2 regions of the Nocardia sp. SSK8 genome follow, and region 2 is predicted to be linked to the other one. Evidence: predicted binding sites of a transcription regulator. Region 2 holds the regulator's gene; the other holds the start of a gene.
The links. Region 2 encodes HspR, which represses chaperone genes until heat shock. Its sites were predicted from a motif close to ANNTGAGTNNNNNNNACTCANNT; they were not measured.
Positions count from the first base shown of each region.

Region 1: a site for HspR is predicted at 6,349-6,371, ahead of clpB (ATP-dependent chaperone ClpB). Genes of this name have one in related genera too.

Region 1 is NZ_JBAGKD010000024.1:12,670-20,180, forward strand. It holds gene pyrE (orotate phosphoribosyltransferase) at 26-589, opposite strand; gene WA675_RS26895 (SDR family NAD(P)-dependent oxidoreductase) at 612-1,418, opposite strand; gene WA675_RS26900 (hypothetical protein) at 1,476-2,582, opposite strand; gene WA675_RS26905 (DUF5666 domain-containing protein) at 2,651-3,439, opposite strand; gene clpB (ATP-dependent chaperone ClpB) at 3,503-6,076, opposite strand; gene WA675_RS26915 (NADP-dependent oxidoreductase) at 6,477-7,502, shown strand.
Region 2 is NZ_JBAGKD010000022.1:9,285-16,795, reverse strand. It holds gene WA675_RS26590 (dynamin family protein) at 1-1,337, shown strand, start outside; gene WA675_RS26585 (hypothetical protein) at 1,403-1,669, opposite strand; gene dnaK (molecular chaperone DnaK) at 2,014-3,876, shown strand; gene grpE (nucleotide exchange factor GrpE) at 3,873-4,436, shown strand; gene dnaJ (molecular chaperone DnaJ) at 4,458-5,645, shown strand; gene WA675_RS26565 (heat shock protein transcriptional repressor HspR) at 5,645-6,046, shown strand; gene WA675_RS26560 (globin domain-containing protein) at 6,661-7,511, shown strand, end outside.

The DNA of each region.
Region 1 (7,511 bases), on a different contig from region 2:
TCGCCCGGGCTTGGCGCTGTTCAGGCTAACTCAGAGCAAGGTCATCGAGTCCGAGGATGGACCGATATTCCAGCCCCTCCTCGGCGATCACCTGGTCGGCGCCGGTTTCCCGGTCGACGACGGTGGCCACACCCACCACGATGGCCCCCGCGTCGCGCAGCGCGCGCACCGCGGTCAGCGGCGAGTTGCCGGTGGTGGTGGTGTCCTCGACGACCAGCACCCGCTTGCCCACCACATTCGGGCCCTCGATCTGGCGCTGCATGCCGTGCGCCTTGGCGGCCTTGCGCACCACGAACGCGTCGATCGGGCGGCCGGGGGCGTGCATCACCGCCATCGCGACCGGGTCGGCGCCCATGGTGAGCCCACCGACCGCGTCGAAGTCCCAGTCGGCGACGAGCTCGCGCAGCAGCGAGCCGATCAGCGGTCCCGCCTGGTGGTGCAGCGTCGCGCGGCGCAGGTCGACGTAGTAGTCGGCCTCCTTGCCCGAGGACAGCGTCACCTTGCCGTGCACGACCGCGAGCTCGCGCACGAGCGCGGCCAGTCGGTCGCGATCGGCCTCGGTGAGCGCCTGACGTGCCTGGTCGATCATGATGGCTGTGTTCCTCTCATGCCTAGGTCCTTCCGCGTGCGTTGAACAGTCCACGATTGATCCGGGTGATCAGGGTCCGCGGGACGAACCCCGCCACCGTGGTGAGCACCTTGTACTGCACACCGGGCACACTGATCACCCGGCCGGAGTCGAGGTCGCGCAGGCACCCGTCGACCACCTGATCGACATCGAGCCACATCCGCGTCGGCGTCGAACCCATCTCGATGCCCGCGCGCTCGTGGAACTCGGTGCGCACGAATCCGGGGCACAGCGCCTGCACGCGCACCCCGGTACCCACCAGGCCGCCTGCCAACCCTTCGGAAAAGGATACGACGTAGGCCTTGGAGGCCGAGTAGGTCGACCCCCGTCCGGGGATCAGCCCGGCCACACTGGCCACATTCACGATCGAGCCGGACGCCGCGGCGATCATCGCGGGCAGCGCGGCCCTGGTCAGCTGCAGCACCGAGGTCACGTTGACATCGAGCTGGGCCTGCAGCTCACCGGGCTCGAGCGTCCAGAACTCGCCCGAGTGCGCGAATCCCGCGTTGTTGACCAGGAACTGGAGGCCCTTCGCCGCGCGGTCGGCGACGCGGGCGCGGTCGTCGTCATCGGCGAGGTCGGCGACGAGCACCTCGGCGCCGGTGTCGTAGCGGCGGGCCAGCTCGTCGGCGAGCTCGCGCAGCCGGGTCTCGTTCCGGGCGACGAGCACCAGGTCGTAGCCGAGGGCGGCGAGGCGGTGGGCGAAACCCTTGCCGATGCCGGACGTCGGTCCGGTGATCATGGCGACGGGGCGGGACGCGCCGGGCAGGCGCGCGGGACTATCGGTCATCGCTGGTCGATTCGGGTCGACGGAAAAGGCCGTGGCGACGCTCGCCACGGCCCGGGATCACTTGGGTACCGGCCCCTGATACGGGCGGAAACCGGGGTGGAAGGGGCCGCCGGGGCGTCCGGGTTCGGACTCGTCGTCCGCGCCGTCCGCCCGGGGTAACGGGGGCTCGACGCGCGGACGCGGCTCGGGAACCACGGCCAGCGAGGGGCGCCGCGGCGGCTCGCCGAGCGGGCGGCGGCCGGGTGCGGGCTGATCCTCGAACTCGGGATCGTCGAGGTCGGGGTCGTAGTCGGCGGGGCGGGGCGCCCGGTTTATCGGCGGGCGCTGCTCGAACGGGTAGTCGTCCTCGGGCTCGGCCGGGGCGCGGAAACCGGCGCCGCGCTCGGGCTGCGGACGGTAGCGGTCGTCCTCGTCGTCCGGGCCGGGGAAGCGGGCGCGCCCGCGGTCCTCGGCGTCGAGCGGCTCGTCGTCGAGGTCGTCGTCGTATTCGGGGCGGAAGCCCTCGCCCAGCGGCTCGTCGGCGTTGGAGCGCGGGCGGTTGTACTCGCTGGGCTCGGCCACCGGGGGCAGCACGTGCAGCAGGCCGGACAGGCGCAGCACCGCGTCGATCGCGGACTCCCACTCCTTGGCGCCGCTGCCGACCGGCAGCATGCCCAGGGTCCAGTTGCCCTCGCTCCACAGCATCTGCAGGGTGTCGGTGAGCGATTCGATGAAGCCGACCATGCGCTGGTCGACGGCGTGCCGGGCGATCTCGGGGTCGGTGGCGAACACGACCCGGTCGCCGATGGCGCCGAGCAGTTCCAGATCGTGGTCCTTGGGCGGGGCGGCGGTCTTGAGCCGCATGTCGACATCGATCTCCGAGCCGATCTGCCTGCGCACCGCCACCAGGGTGGCCGCGTCCTCCAGGTCGAACAGCACGAACTTCTCGCCCTTGCGGATACCGGAGACCACGTCGACCGCCGAGAGGTAGCCGAGCTTGGCCAGCGCGCCGCGGCGCCAGGTCGAGGCGAGCGCGGGCTCCACCGAAACATAGGTGTAGCCCTGGGACTTCGCCCACACCTGCCGGGCGTGCCCGGTCCGCTGTCGCTGGACCCGATCGAAATACAGCAGCACGACCGCACCCACGAGTGCGATCGCCGCCAACCCGAACCACATAGCCGTCATCGTCGCCTAGCCTATCCAGCCGTCGCCGTGATTGCCCGGCAGCACCGGGGATTCGACGCGCGGGTCGCTCATCGGGGGCCGCTCGGTAACGCCGTGCTGATGATGATCTCGGCGTGGATCGACCCGTCTGGATTCTTGTCGCCCTGCACCATAACCATGTCGCCGACCGGGAGTTCGCTCGCCTTCGTGCTGGTCAGCGAGATCACCTGGGTCGCATCGTCGATCAGCACCCGCACCGTCGAGCCGCCCAGCGTGCTCATGGTGATCTCGGTGCCGGTGTTGGCCGTGATGCTTCCCATGGTCGCACCGAGGTCATCGCCACCGCCCAAACCGGGTAATCCGGGGAGGCCGGGCGTGTCGGGCGGGGTGAGTGGGGTGGTGGGCTGACCGAAGGTGGGGGGCACCAGCGGCTGGGTGGTCTGCGGGGCGGTGGCGAGGGTGTCGTCATCGGAACCGCCGCCGCTGAGCATCAGCCCGGCCAGCACGCCGCCGACCGCGATCAGCGCCAGCACGCCCAGCCCGAGCAGGATCCACAGTCCGGTATTGCGCTTGGGCGGTGGGCCCTGGTCACCGCCCTGCGGGTGCGGCGGGTATCCCGGCGGCGGGCCACCGGAATATCCCGGCCCGTAGCCGGGCGGCGGGGCCTGCTGCGGTGGCGGTTGCGCTGCGGGATAACCACTTTCGTAGGCACCCCACTGCGCGTCGTGCGGCGGCAGGGCCTGGGTCGGGTTCGACGGCTGCCCCCACTCGTCGAACCCCGAGCCGTACGGCTTGGTCGATTCCACACCCGGCGAACCCAACCGTTCGGTCGGCGAATCCTCCGGGTGTTGCCCCCACGGATCGTTCGGGTTCGTCATGGGCTCCAGCGTAGGTCAGCCCGGTGCGTTTGGGAGGTCCTCACGCACCGGGCTGTGGATAAATCACGAGCTGTGGACAACCTCGCGTCCGACCACCAGCTTGTCGGTGGCGTCGTCCACACTCACCCGCACCGTGTCCCCGTCGACGATCGCGCCGGAGAGCAGTTCCTTGGCCAGGCTGTCGCCGATGGCCTGCTGGATCAGCCTGCGCAGCGGCCGCGCGCCGTATGCCGGGTCGTAGCCGCGCACCGCGAGCCACTGCTTGGCCTCGGTGCTCACGTCGAGGGTCAGCCTGCGCTGGGACAGCCGCTTCTGCAGCTGCCGCAGGTTGATGTCGACGATCGACTCGAGCTGCTCGGCGTCGAGCGCGTGGAACATCACCACGTCGTCGAGCCGGTTGATGAACTCCGGCTTGAACGCGCGCCGCACCGCCGCCATCACCTGGTCCTTGTCACCACCGGCACCAAGGTTCGAGGTGAGGATGAGGATGGTGTTGCGGAAGTCGACCGTGCGGCCCTGGCTGTCGGTGAGCCTGCCCTCGTCGAGCACCTGCAGCAGGATGTCGAACACGTCCGGGTGCGCCTTCTCGATCTCATCGAACAGCACCACCGAATACGGCCGCCTGCGCACCGCCTCGGTGAGCTGTCCGCCCTGGTCGTAGCCCACATATCCGGGCGGCGCGCCGACCAGGCGAGCCACCGAGTGCTTCTCGCTGTACTCGCTCATGTCGATGCGGACCATCGCGCGCTCGTCGGCGAAGAGGAAGTCGGCCAGCGATTTCGCCAGCTCGGTCTTACCCACACCGGTCGGCCCGACGAACATGAACGAGCCCGTCGGCCGGTCCGGATCGGCGACCCCGGCCCTGGCCCGACGCACCGCGTCCGACACCGCCCGCACGGCCTCCTCCTGCCCCACCACGCGTCCGGCGACCTCGGTCTCCATCCGCAGCAGCTTGGCGGTCTCGCCCTCGAGCATCCGGCCCACCGGCACACCCGTCCACGACGACACCACATCGGCGATGTCGTCCGGGGTGACTTCCTCGTTGAGCATCACCTCGCCGTCGGCGGCCGCGCCGCTGGCCTGCTCGGCCGCGGCCAGGTCCTTCTCCAGCGCGGGGATCCGGCCGTAGCGCAGCTCGGCGGCCTTGCCCAGATCACCGTCGCGTTCGGCCCGCTCGGACTCCCCGCGCAGCGTCTCGAGCTGCTCCTTGAGCCCGCGCACCGAGTCGATGGCGTTCTTCTCGTTCTGCCAGCGGGTGGTGAGCTGACCGAGCTTCTCCCGGTCGTCGGCCAGTTCCTGGCGCAGCTTCTCCAGGCGCTGCTTGGAGCCCGCGTCGGTCTCCTTCTCCAGCGCCACCTCCTCGATCTCGAGGCGGCGCACCGCGCGCTCGACCTCGTCGATCTCCACCGGCCGCGAGTCGATCTCCATCCGCAACCGCGAGGCCGACTCGTCGATCAGGTCGATCGCCTTGTCCGGCAGGAATCGCGAGGTGATGTAGCGGTCCGACAGCGTCGCGGCCGCCACCAGCGCGGAATCGGTGATCCGCACGCCGTGATGCACCTCGTAGCGCTCCTTGATGCCGCGCAGGATGCCGATGGTGTCGGCCACCGACGGCTCACCGACCAGCACCTGCTGGAAACGCCGCTCCAGCGCCGCGTCCTTCTCGATGTACTTGCGGTACTCCTCGAGCGTGGTCGCGCCGACCAGGCGCAGCTCGCCACGGGCCAGCAGCGGCTTGATCATGTTGCCCGCGTCCATCGCCGACTCACCGGTGGCGCCCGCGCCGACGATGGTGTGCAGCTCGTCGATGAAGGTGATGATCTCGCCCGCGCTGTTCTTGATGTCGTCGAGCACGGCCTTGAGCCGTTCCTCGAACTCGCCGCGGTACTTCGCGCCCGCGACCATCGCGCCCAGATCCAGCGAGATGACCTTCTTGCCGCGCAGCGACTCCGGCACATCGCCCTCGACGATGCGCCGGGCCAGGCCCTCGACGATGGCGGTCTTGCCCACCCCGGGCTCGCCGATGAGCACCGGGTTGTTCTTGGTGCGCCTGCTCAGCACCTGCACCACCCGGCGGATCTCGGTGTCGCGCCCGATCACCGGATCGAGCTTGCCCGCGCGCGCGGCCGCGGTGAGGTCGGTGGAGTACTTCTCCAGCGCCTGGTAGCTGGCCTCGGGATCGGCGTTGGTCACCCGCGCGCTGCCGCGCACCGCGGTGAACGCGTCGCGCAGCGCCTCCGGTGTCGCGCCGTGGCGCTGCAGCAGCTTGGCCACCTCGGAATCCCCGGTGGCCAGCCCGACCAGCAGGTTCTCGGTGGAGACGTACTCATCGCCGAGCTCGGTCGCCAGCCGCTGCGCCGCGGTGATCGCGCCCAGCGCCTCGCGCCCGAGCTGCGGGGTGGTGGTGGCACCGGTTGCCCGCGGCAGCTTGTCGGCGATGTCACCCGCCTCGCGCTCGACCGTCGCCGGATCCACGCCGATGGCCTTGAGCAGCGGGGCCGCGATGCCATCGGTCTGATCCAGCAACGCCACCAGCAAGTGCGCCGGACGGATCTCCGGATTGCCTGCCGCCGAGGCGGCCTGAAGAGCAGCGGTCAACGCCGCCTGGGTCTTGGTGGTGGGATTGAACGAATCCACTTTCACCTCCTGTGTTGTTGGAGCGCTGGCGCGCTCGAGGTCGCGGCCCCTGGGGGGCCGCCGGTCAGCGCTCGAGACTCGCGCCTGCGGCGCATGCGCTTCGAGCGCTGACCGGCGACCCGGCCGCGACCGGCCGACTTCGTCGGCCGCCGCTCCTCGGGGTCGCGGGTGCGGGGCTGGGAGGGCGGTTTGCGCGGTCTTTGGTTGGGACCTTTGTACTGGTTTGTGGTCGGGGTGACCGTTTTTGTTGTCGTTTCATCCAACAGGGTCAGAGTTGAGTCTATTCCGCTCAAGTTTGAAATCTTTCCGCGGGGGCGTTCCCCTCGTCGACGGTACGCCGCGACACCACCGAAGCCGGTCAATCACCGCATGTCGGAAGGGGTTCCGCCTAGGATTGCGGGTGCCCGGCTCTCATCGATGCGAGGAGTTCGTCGACATGCGCGCGATCGTGGTTCAGAAGTTCGGCGGCACCCCCGAGCTGGCGGATGTTCCGGTGCCGGAGCCGGGCCCGGGAGAGGTGCAGGTGGCCCTGGATTCGGCGGGGGTCAATCCCTTCGATCTGAAGATGGCTGACGGGTTACTCGAGGGCAAGATGCCGACCGACTTCCCGATGATCCTCGGGGTGGACGGCGCGGGGACGGTCTCGGCGGTGGGCAGCGGGGTCACCAAGTTCGCGGTCGGCGACAAGGTGGTCGGCAAGTTCCTCACCGCGCCCGCGGGGCACGGCAGTTGGGCGCAGTTCTCGGTGGTCCCCGAGGACGCGACGCTGGTGCCGATCCCCGACGGGGTCACCTCGGTCGCCGCGGCCGCCCTGCCGATCGCGGGGGTCACCGCGCAGGACCTGGTCGACGCCGCCCATATCCAGCCCGACCAGACGGTCCTCATCGTCGGCGCGACCGGCGGAGTGGGCTCCTTCCTCGTCCAACTGGCCAATATCGCGGGCGCGCACGTCATCGCCACCGCGCGCGGCGACGCCGCCGACCAGGTCGCCCGGCTCGGCGCCGCCGAGACCATCGACTACACCCAGCCCCGCCCCGCCGACCCGAACCTCGTCGACCCGGACCCGGCCGCCTACCGCGACTCCAGCATCACCGGCGCCGTCCACTTCACCCACCCCGACGGCATCGACGTCCTGTTCGACTTGGTCAGCGCCCCCGCTGATTTCGCCCGCCACGCCACCCTGGTCCGCCCCGGCGGCCACGCCTACTCCACCACCTGGGCCGCCGACGAACCCGCCCTGCGCGCCCGCGACATCACCGGCGGCAACTTCGAATCCAAGGGCCGCGCCCCCGAACTCACCCGCCTCCTCACCCGCGTAGCCGCGGGCGACGTCGTCGTCCCGGTCCAGATGACCGTCCCCCTCGAAGCCGCCCCCACGGTCCTCGGCGCGGGCAACGCCCGGGGAAAGACCGTCCTGGCCATCTGAGCGACTGTC
Region 2 (7,511 bases):
GCACCACCCTCGGCGTCCTGGAAACGCTCCCCGCCGCCGACGCCGTGCTCTTCCTCTCCGACGCCTCCACCGAACTCACCGCCCCGGAACTCACCTTCCTGCGCCAGGCCCGTGAATTGTGCCCGGCCACAGCCGTATTGATGACCAAGACCGACCTCTACCCGCACTGGCGCCAGGTCCTCGCCGCCGACCGCGCCCACCTGGCCACTGCCGACCTCGCCGTCCCCGTGTTCCCGGTCTCGGCCCTGCTGCGCGCCCACGCCCTGCGCCTGCAGGACGCCCAGCTCGGCGCCGAATCCGGCTTCGGCGAACTCTTCCAGTTCCTGCGCGACCAGGTGGTAGCCCGCGACGAAGCCACCGCCCGTGCGGGCGTGATGAAGGAGATGTCCTCGGCCGCAGAGCATCTGGCCCTGGCGATCGGCAGCGAACTGGTCGCCCTGCGTGACCCGCGCCAGGCCGCCACCGCGGTGGCCGAACTGCACACCGCCAAAGCCGCTGCCCAGCAACTGCATCGACGCACCGCCGCCTGGCAGCAGACCCTCGCCGACGGCATCACCGATCTCGTCGGCGATGTCGATCACGACCTGCGCGAACGCCTGCGCACCATCAGCCGCACCGGCGAGGAGTGGATCGACGACCACGACCCGGGCAGGCACTGGAACGCCATCGCCGAATGGCTCACCGAGACAGTCGATACCGCCCTGGGCGAGAACCTGCTCTACGCGCACACCCGCGCGGAAACCCTCGCCGACCGCGTCGCCGAACATTTCCACGAACTCGGCGCCGTGGAACTCCCGGCCGGTCTCGACCATTCCGGAACTGTCACCGGCACCGGCACACTGGGCGAGCTCGAACCCGATATCGGCCTGGTCTCCAAGGTCCTGGTCGGCATGCGCGGTTCCTACGGCGGCGTGCTGATGGTCGGCCTCGCGACGACATTCGCGGGCCTGGCCATGCTCAACCCGATCTCCCTCGGCGCGGGTGTGCTGGTCGGCGGCAAGGCCTACCGCGACGACAAGCAGGCGCGGATGACCCGCCGACGCGGCGAGGCCAAGAACGCCGTGCGCCGCTTCCTCGACGATGTCGCGTTCCAGGCGGGCAAGGATTCCAAGGACCGCATGCACCGCATCCACCGCACCCTGCGCGACCACTACGCGGGCATCGCCGAACGCAGCCTGCGCTCGATCGACGAATCCCTCACCGCCGCACAGGAAGCCGCCACCGCCGAGGCCTCGCACCGGGCCGAGCGCATCGGCACCCTGGAACGTCAGCTGACCGCCGTCGCCGCGCTGCGCCGCTACGCCGAACAGCCCGCCGGGCTCGAACCGGCGACCTGACCCCCGAGTGGGCGGGCCTGCTCCCTCTCACGACAACACATCAGGCCCGCCCAGATCCGGAAGCCTCAGATGAAGTAGGCGGTACCCGAAGAACTCCCGGTACCGTACCCGAGGCTCTTGGCGAACTCGCGCAGGGCGATCAGCGCGTGCCCGACCGGTCCGGGATCGCTGCACGAACCGCCCACCGACGAGAACGTGCACCCGTCGTCGGCCACCGCGCGCACCCCGCTGTCGGCCGCCGCCGTCCCGGCCCCGCCCACCATCGCGCCACCGACCATCGCGAGGGCCACCGCCGCCCCGCCGAGGCCGCGCCGGAATCGAACCTTGCTCATCGATGCACGCATGCTGATGAAACTAGTGGCTCACCCCGTCCGCCACCGGCCCATCGATGCCCCCAAATCTCGGGGCGGGGATTCGTCACGATCCCGCATCGCCCGTCGCGGTTGAGTCCAGGCCGCGCAAGAATGGCTAGGGTTCGGCAGGGGCGGGAAAGTTTTTTCGCGGCGGCGGGAATGTATCGCCGCAGATGCAGGTTGTGCTGATCAACAAGGTTGAGCGCAGCTGACTCAAGTCTGGGTTGACTCCGGGCGGACTCCGGAGGCAGGATTGAGCCCACCACGCTCAGCGTTGCTCGAGACTGTTGCCCTATAGAACGTCCAAACAGGAGGAAATCACTATGGCTCGTGCGGTCGGAATCGACCTCGGGACCACGAACTCTGTCGTCGCCGTGCTGGAAGGCGGTGAGCCGGTCGTCGTCGCGAACTCCGAGGGTTCGCGCACCACCCCCTCGATCGTCGCCTTCGCCAAGAACGGCGAGGTTCTCGTGGGCCAGCCCGCGAAGAACCAGGCGGTCACCAACGTCGACCGCACGATCCGCTCGGTCAAGCGCCACATCGGCACCGACTGGAGCGTCGAGATCGACGACAAGAAGTACACGCCGCAGGAGATCTCCGCGCGCACGCTGATGAAGCTCAAGCGTGACGCCGAGGCCTACCTCGGTGAGGAGATCACCGACGCGGTCATCACCGTCCCCGCCTACTTCGAGGACGCCCAGCGTCAGGCCACCAAGGAAGCCGGTCAGATCGCCGGTCTGAACGTGCTGCGCATCGTCAACGAGCCCACCGCGGCCGCGCTGGCGTACGGCCTGGACAAGGGCGACAAGGAACAGACCATCCTGGTCTTCGACCTCGGTGGCGGTACCTTCGACGTCTCGCTGCTGGAGATCGGTGAGGGCGTCGTCGAGGTCCGCGCGACCTCCGGTGACAACCACCTCGGTGGCGACGACTGGGACGAGCGCGTCGTCACCTGGCTCGTCGACAAGTTCAAGGCCAGCTCGGGCATCGACCTGACCAAGGACAAGATGGCCCTGCAGCGTCTGCGCGAGGCCGCCGAGAAGGCGAAGATCGAGCTGTCCTCGAGCCAGTCGACCTCGATCAACCTGCCCTACATCACCGTCGACGCGGACAAGAACCCGCTGTTCCTCGACGAGCAGCTCACCCGCTCGGAGTTCCAGAAGATCACCTCCGATCTGCTGGATCGCACCCGCGCGCCGTTCCAGTCCGTCATCAAGGACGCCGGTATCAACGTGGCCGACATCGACCACGTCGTGCTCGTCGGTGGCTCCACCCGTATGCCCGCCGTCTCCGAGCTGGTCAAGGAACTGACCGGCGGCCGTGAGCCGAACAAGGGCGTGAACCCGGACGAGGTCGTCGCCGTGGGCGCCGCCCTGCAGGCCGGTGTGCTCAAGGGTGAGGTCAAGGACGTCCTGCTGCTCGATGTCACCCCGCTGTCGCTGGGTATCGAGACCAAGGGTGGCGTGATGACCAAGCTCATCGAGCGCAACACCACCATCCCCACCAAGCGGTCGGAGACCTTCACCACCGCCGACGACAACCAGCCGTCGGTGCAGATCCAGGTCTTCCAGGGTGAGCGCGAGATCGCCTCGCACAACAAGCTGCTCGGCTCCTTCGAGCTGACCGGCCTGCCCCCGGCCCCGCGCGGCGTGCCGCAGATCGAGGTCACCTTCGACATCGACGCCAACGGCATCGTGCACGTCACCGCGAAGGACAAGGGCACCGGCAAGGAGAACAAGATCAAGATCCAGGACGGCTCCGGCCTGTCCAAGGAAGAGATCGACCGGATGGTCAAGGACGCCGAGGCGCACGCCGCCGAGGACAAGACCCGCCGCGAAGAGGCCGAGACCCGCAACCAGGCCGAGTCGTTGGTGCACCAGACCGAGAAGTTCATCAACGAGCAGAAGGCGAGCGAGGGCGGCGCGCAGGTGTCGGCCGAGCTGCTGGCCGATGCCGAGAACGCGGTCGCCGAGGCCAAGAAGGCGCTCGAGGGCACCGACATCGCGGCCATCAAGACCGCGGTGGAGAAGCTGGCCGCCGAGTCGCAGAAGGTCGGCCAGGCGATCTACGAGTCGCAGGCCGCCCAGGACGCGCAGACCGGAGCCGCCGGTAACGGCGCCGGCCCGGCCGACGACGACCAGGTCGTCGATGCCGAGGTCGTCGACGACCCGGCTGACAAGAAGTGACCGAGGCCAACTCCGGCGAGGAGTTGATCACCGACATCGTCGAGGACACCGAAGCCCCCGCCGAGGCGGAGGCGGAGGTGCTCGACGCCGAACCCGAGGCGCCGGTCAGCGACGAGCTGGCCGAGCGCACGGCCGACCTGCAGCGGTTGACCGCGGAATACGCGAACTACCGCCGCCGCGTCGAGCGCGACCGGCAGGCCAACATCGACGCGGCCAAGGCCGCGGTGGTGAGCGAACTGCTCGGCGTGCTCGACGATCTGGACCGGGCCAGGGCGCACGGCGACCTGGAGGCGGGCCCGCTCAAGTCCGTCGCCGACAAGCTCGAGACCGCGCTCACCAAGCAGGGTCTCGTCGAGTTCGGCGTGGTGGGCGAGCCGTTCGACCCGACGCTGCACGAGGCCGTGCAGCACGAGGGTTCGGGCGCGGACCCGGTGATCGGTCTGGTCATGCGCAAGGGCTATCGGTTCGGCGAGCGAGTGCTTCGGCACGCGCTGGTCGGGGTAACCGATGCCGAGGTCGTCGAGGCATCGGACCCGGATGCCGACGCCGACAACAACTAAGGCGAGAGGAGGAGATGCCCGGTGAGCCAACGGGAGTGGATCGAGAAGGACTTCTACAAGGAGCTGGGTGTCTCCGCCGGCGCCTCGCAGGACGAGATCAAGAAGGCCTACCGCAAGCTGGCCCGCGACCTGCACCCGGATTCCAATCCGGGTGACACCAAGGCCGAGGAGAAGTTCAAGGCCGTCAGCGAGGCCAACGCGGTGCTGTCGGATCCGGCCAAGCGCAAGGAGTACGACGAGACGCGTCGCCTGTTCGCGGGCGGTGGCGGTGGCGGCCGGGCCTACGGCGGGTTCAACCCCGGTGCGGGCGGCGGCTTCTCGCAGGACTTCAACATCGGTGACATCTTCGGTCAGGCCGGTGGCGCGGGCGCTGCCGGTGACGGCGGGCTCGGCGATCTGCTGGGCGGGCTGTTCAACCGGGGTGGCGGCGCGCGCGGTGCGAGCCGCCCGCGCCGCGGTGCCGATGTGGAGACCGAGACCACGCTGGGCTTCCGCGAGGCGGCCCAGGGTGTCACCGTCCCGCTGCGGATGACCAGTCCGTCGCCGTGCACCACCTGCCACGGGTCCGGCGCCAAGCCGGGCACCAGCCCGCGGGTGTGCCCGAACTGCAACGGGGCCGGTGTCGTCAGCCGTAATCAGGGCGCGTTCGGTTTCAGCGAGCCCTGCGACGACTGCCGCGGCACCGGGTCGATCATCGACGACCCGTGCACCGACTGCTCGGGCACCGGCATCCAGAACCGGACCCGCACCATCACGGTGCGGATCCCGCCGGGTGTCAGCGACGGCCAGAAGATCCGGCTCGCCGGTCAGGGCGAAGCGGGCCTGCGTGGGGCGCCCTCGGGTGACCTGTACGTCACCGTGCATGTCAGCCAGGACAAGGTCTTCGGCCGCCAGGGCGACGACCTCACCCTGGTGCTCCCGGTGAGCTACAGCGAATTGGTGCTGGGGACAACTGTTTCCGTGCCGACGCTGGACGGCCGGGTCGGCGTGAAGGTGCCCGCGGGCACCGCCGACGGGCGTATCCTGCGGGTACGCGGTCGCGGTGTGCCCAAGCGCGGCGCGGCGGGCGGCGCCGGTGACCTGCTGGTCACGGTGAAGGTCGCGGTTCCGCAGGCGCTGGACTCCGACGCCACCGATGCGCTCAAGCGCTATCAGGAGGCCGAGAAGGCCAGTGGCTTCGATCCGCGTGCAGGATGGGCGGGTGCTTGATGTCCGATAGTCCGAAGTCAGCGTCGGGTGGTGGCTCGCGCGCCGAGTTCTTCATGATCTCGGTGGCGGCCCAGCTGGCGGGTATGCACGCGCAGACGTTGCGCACCTACGACCGGCTGGGTCTGGTCACGCCCCAACGCACTTCGGGCGGTGGACGCCGGTACTCGGCCCGCGACGTGGAACTGCTGCGCGAAGTGCAGCGGTTGTCGCAGGACGAGGGCGTCAACCTCGCCGGTATCAAGCGCATCATCGAGCTCACGAACCAGGTCGAGGCGCTGCAGCAGCGCGTCGAGGAGATGAGTGCGGAGCTGGAGCAGTTGCGGGCCGGATACCGGCCCGACCTGACCCCGCCCCAGCGCAGTACCGCCCTGGTGGTCTGGCAGCCACGACATCGTCGCTGAGAACGCTCGATTCGGCGAACCCCCGGTTCGATATCCATTGCGGTGGACACGGACCGGGGGTTCGTTCGTCTCCGGGCAATCACCGGCGATCGGCTGGTGACTATCCAGCAACCTCTTTATTCCTGATCTTGTTGCCCGAAAGGTCCGGTCCAGCCCTGTGAGGTGGGGGTTTATCGCCGTGTGCCGGTAAATGTTTGCTGGCGGGACGCTGAATTCGGGTCGGTGCGGCGCTATTTCGACACTGCACGCGAGACGCTCCAGTGTGCATTGCCCGCGTGTCATGGCACGGCGCGTCGCCGCTGCCCGCCTGGTGGTCGTAGCGGAAAGGTCGCTCTACCAGGCACATTGGGTCGCGAATGCCGGTTATGCCAGGAAGATCGCGGAAGCGTATGGTCACTTTGACTCCCGTTTTACCGACATCGAGTCTGTTTCTAGGGGATACTCCCGCATCCTGCCCGGTATTTTTAGAATTACACCTGTGATGTTTAAGAGTACGATTCCGAAGCTGGCAAACCTCGCCTAGACTTCTCGCATCGGCTGCTGACGAGTGTCCTCCCAGCCCGTCACTCGCCGGCGCGGACTGCGTTCGATGGCGAAACGAGGTTGTGACACATATGGATTCGCGGACTGTCGCTTTGATCCGTACTACGTTCAAGGCGGTTGCTGCGGAAGACGGTGGGTCCGAGCGGCTGTCGAGGTCGTTCTACTCGATCCTGTTCACGGACTACCCCGCGGTCCGCGACTACTTCCCGGCGGCCATGGACGCCCAGCGCGACCGCCTGGTCACCGCGATCGGCTACGCGCTCGACCGGCTAGAGGAGCCGGACAAGCTGCTGCCGTTCCTGGCCCAGCTCGGGCGCGACCACCGCAAGTATGGGGTGCAGCCCGCGCACTATGTCGCCGTGGCCAATTCGCTCAAGTCGGCCATGCGTCAGTTCGCGGGCACCGAGATGTGGACCGACGAGGTCGCCACCGCCTGGGATGAGGGCCTGGCCATGATCAGCGGCGCGATGATCAGCGCCGCCGAGAAGGAGACCACCCCCCCGGTGTGGACCGCCACGGTGGTCGAGTGCCGCGAGGTGCTGCGCAATCTGTCGGTCATCCGGGTACAGCTCGATCAGCCGATGGAGTACGCGGCGGGCCAGTACCTCAGCGTGCAGATCCCCGCGCGGCCGCGGATGTGGCGCTACCTGTCCCCGGCCAACCCCGCCAATGCCAACGGCGAGATCGAATTCCACGTGCGCAGTGTGCTCGGCGGCTGGGTCAGCCCCGCCATGGTCGCGCACACCCACGTCGGCGACCAGTGGCAGCTCGGCTCCCCGCTCGGCGGGCTCGGCGTGCCGCGCAACACCAAACGCAAGATGCTCATGGTCGGCTGCGGCACCGGCATCGCCCCCCTGCGCGCCCAGATCATGGCCATGGCCCAGCGCCGCGTCAACCCGAAGGTCCACCTCTTCGTCGGCGG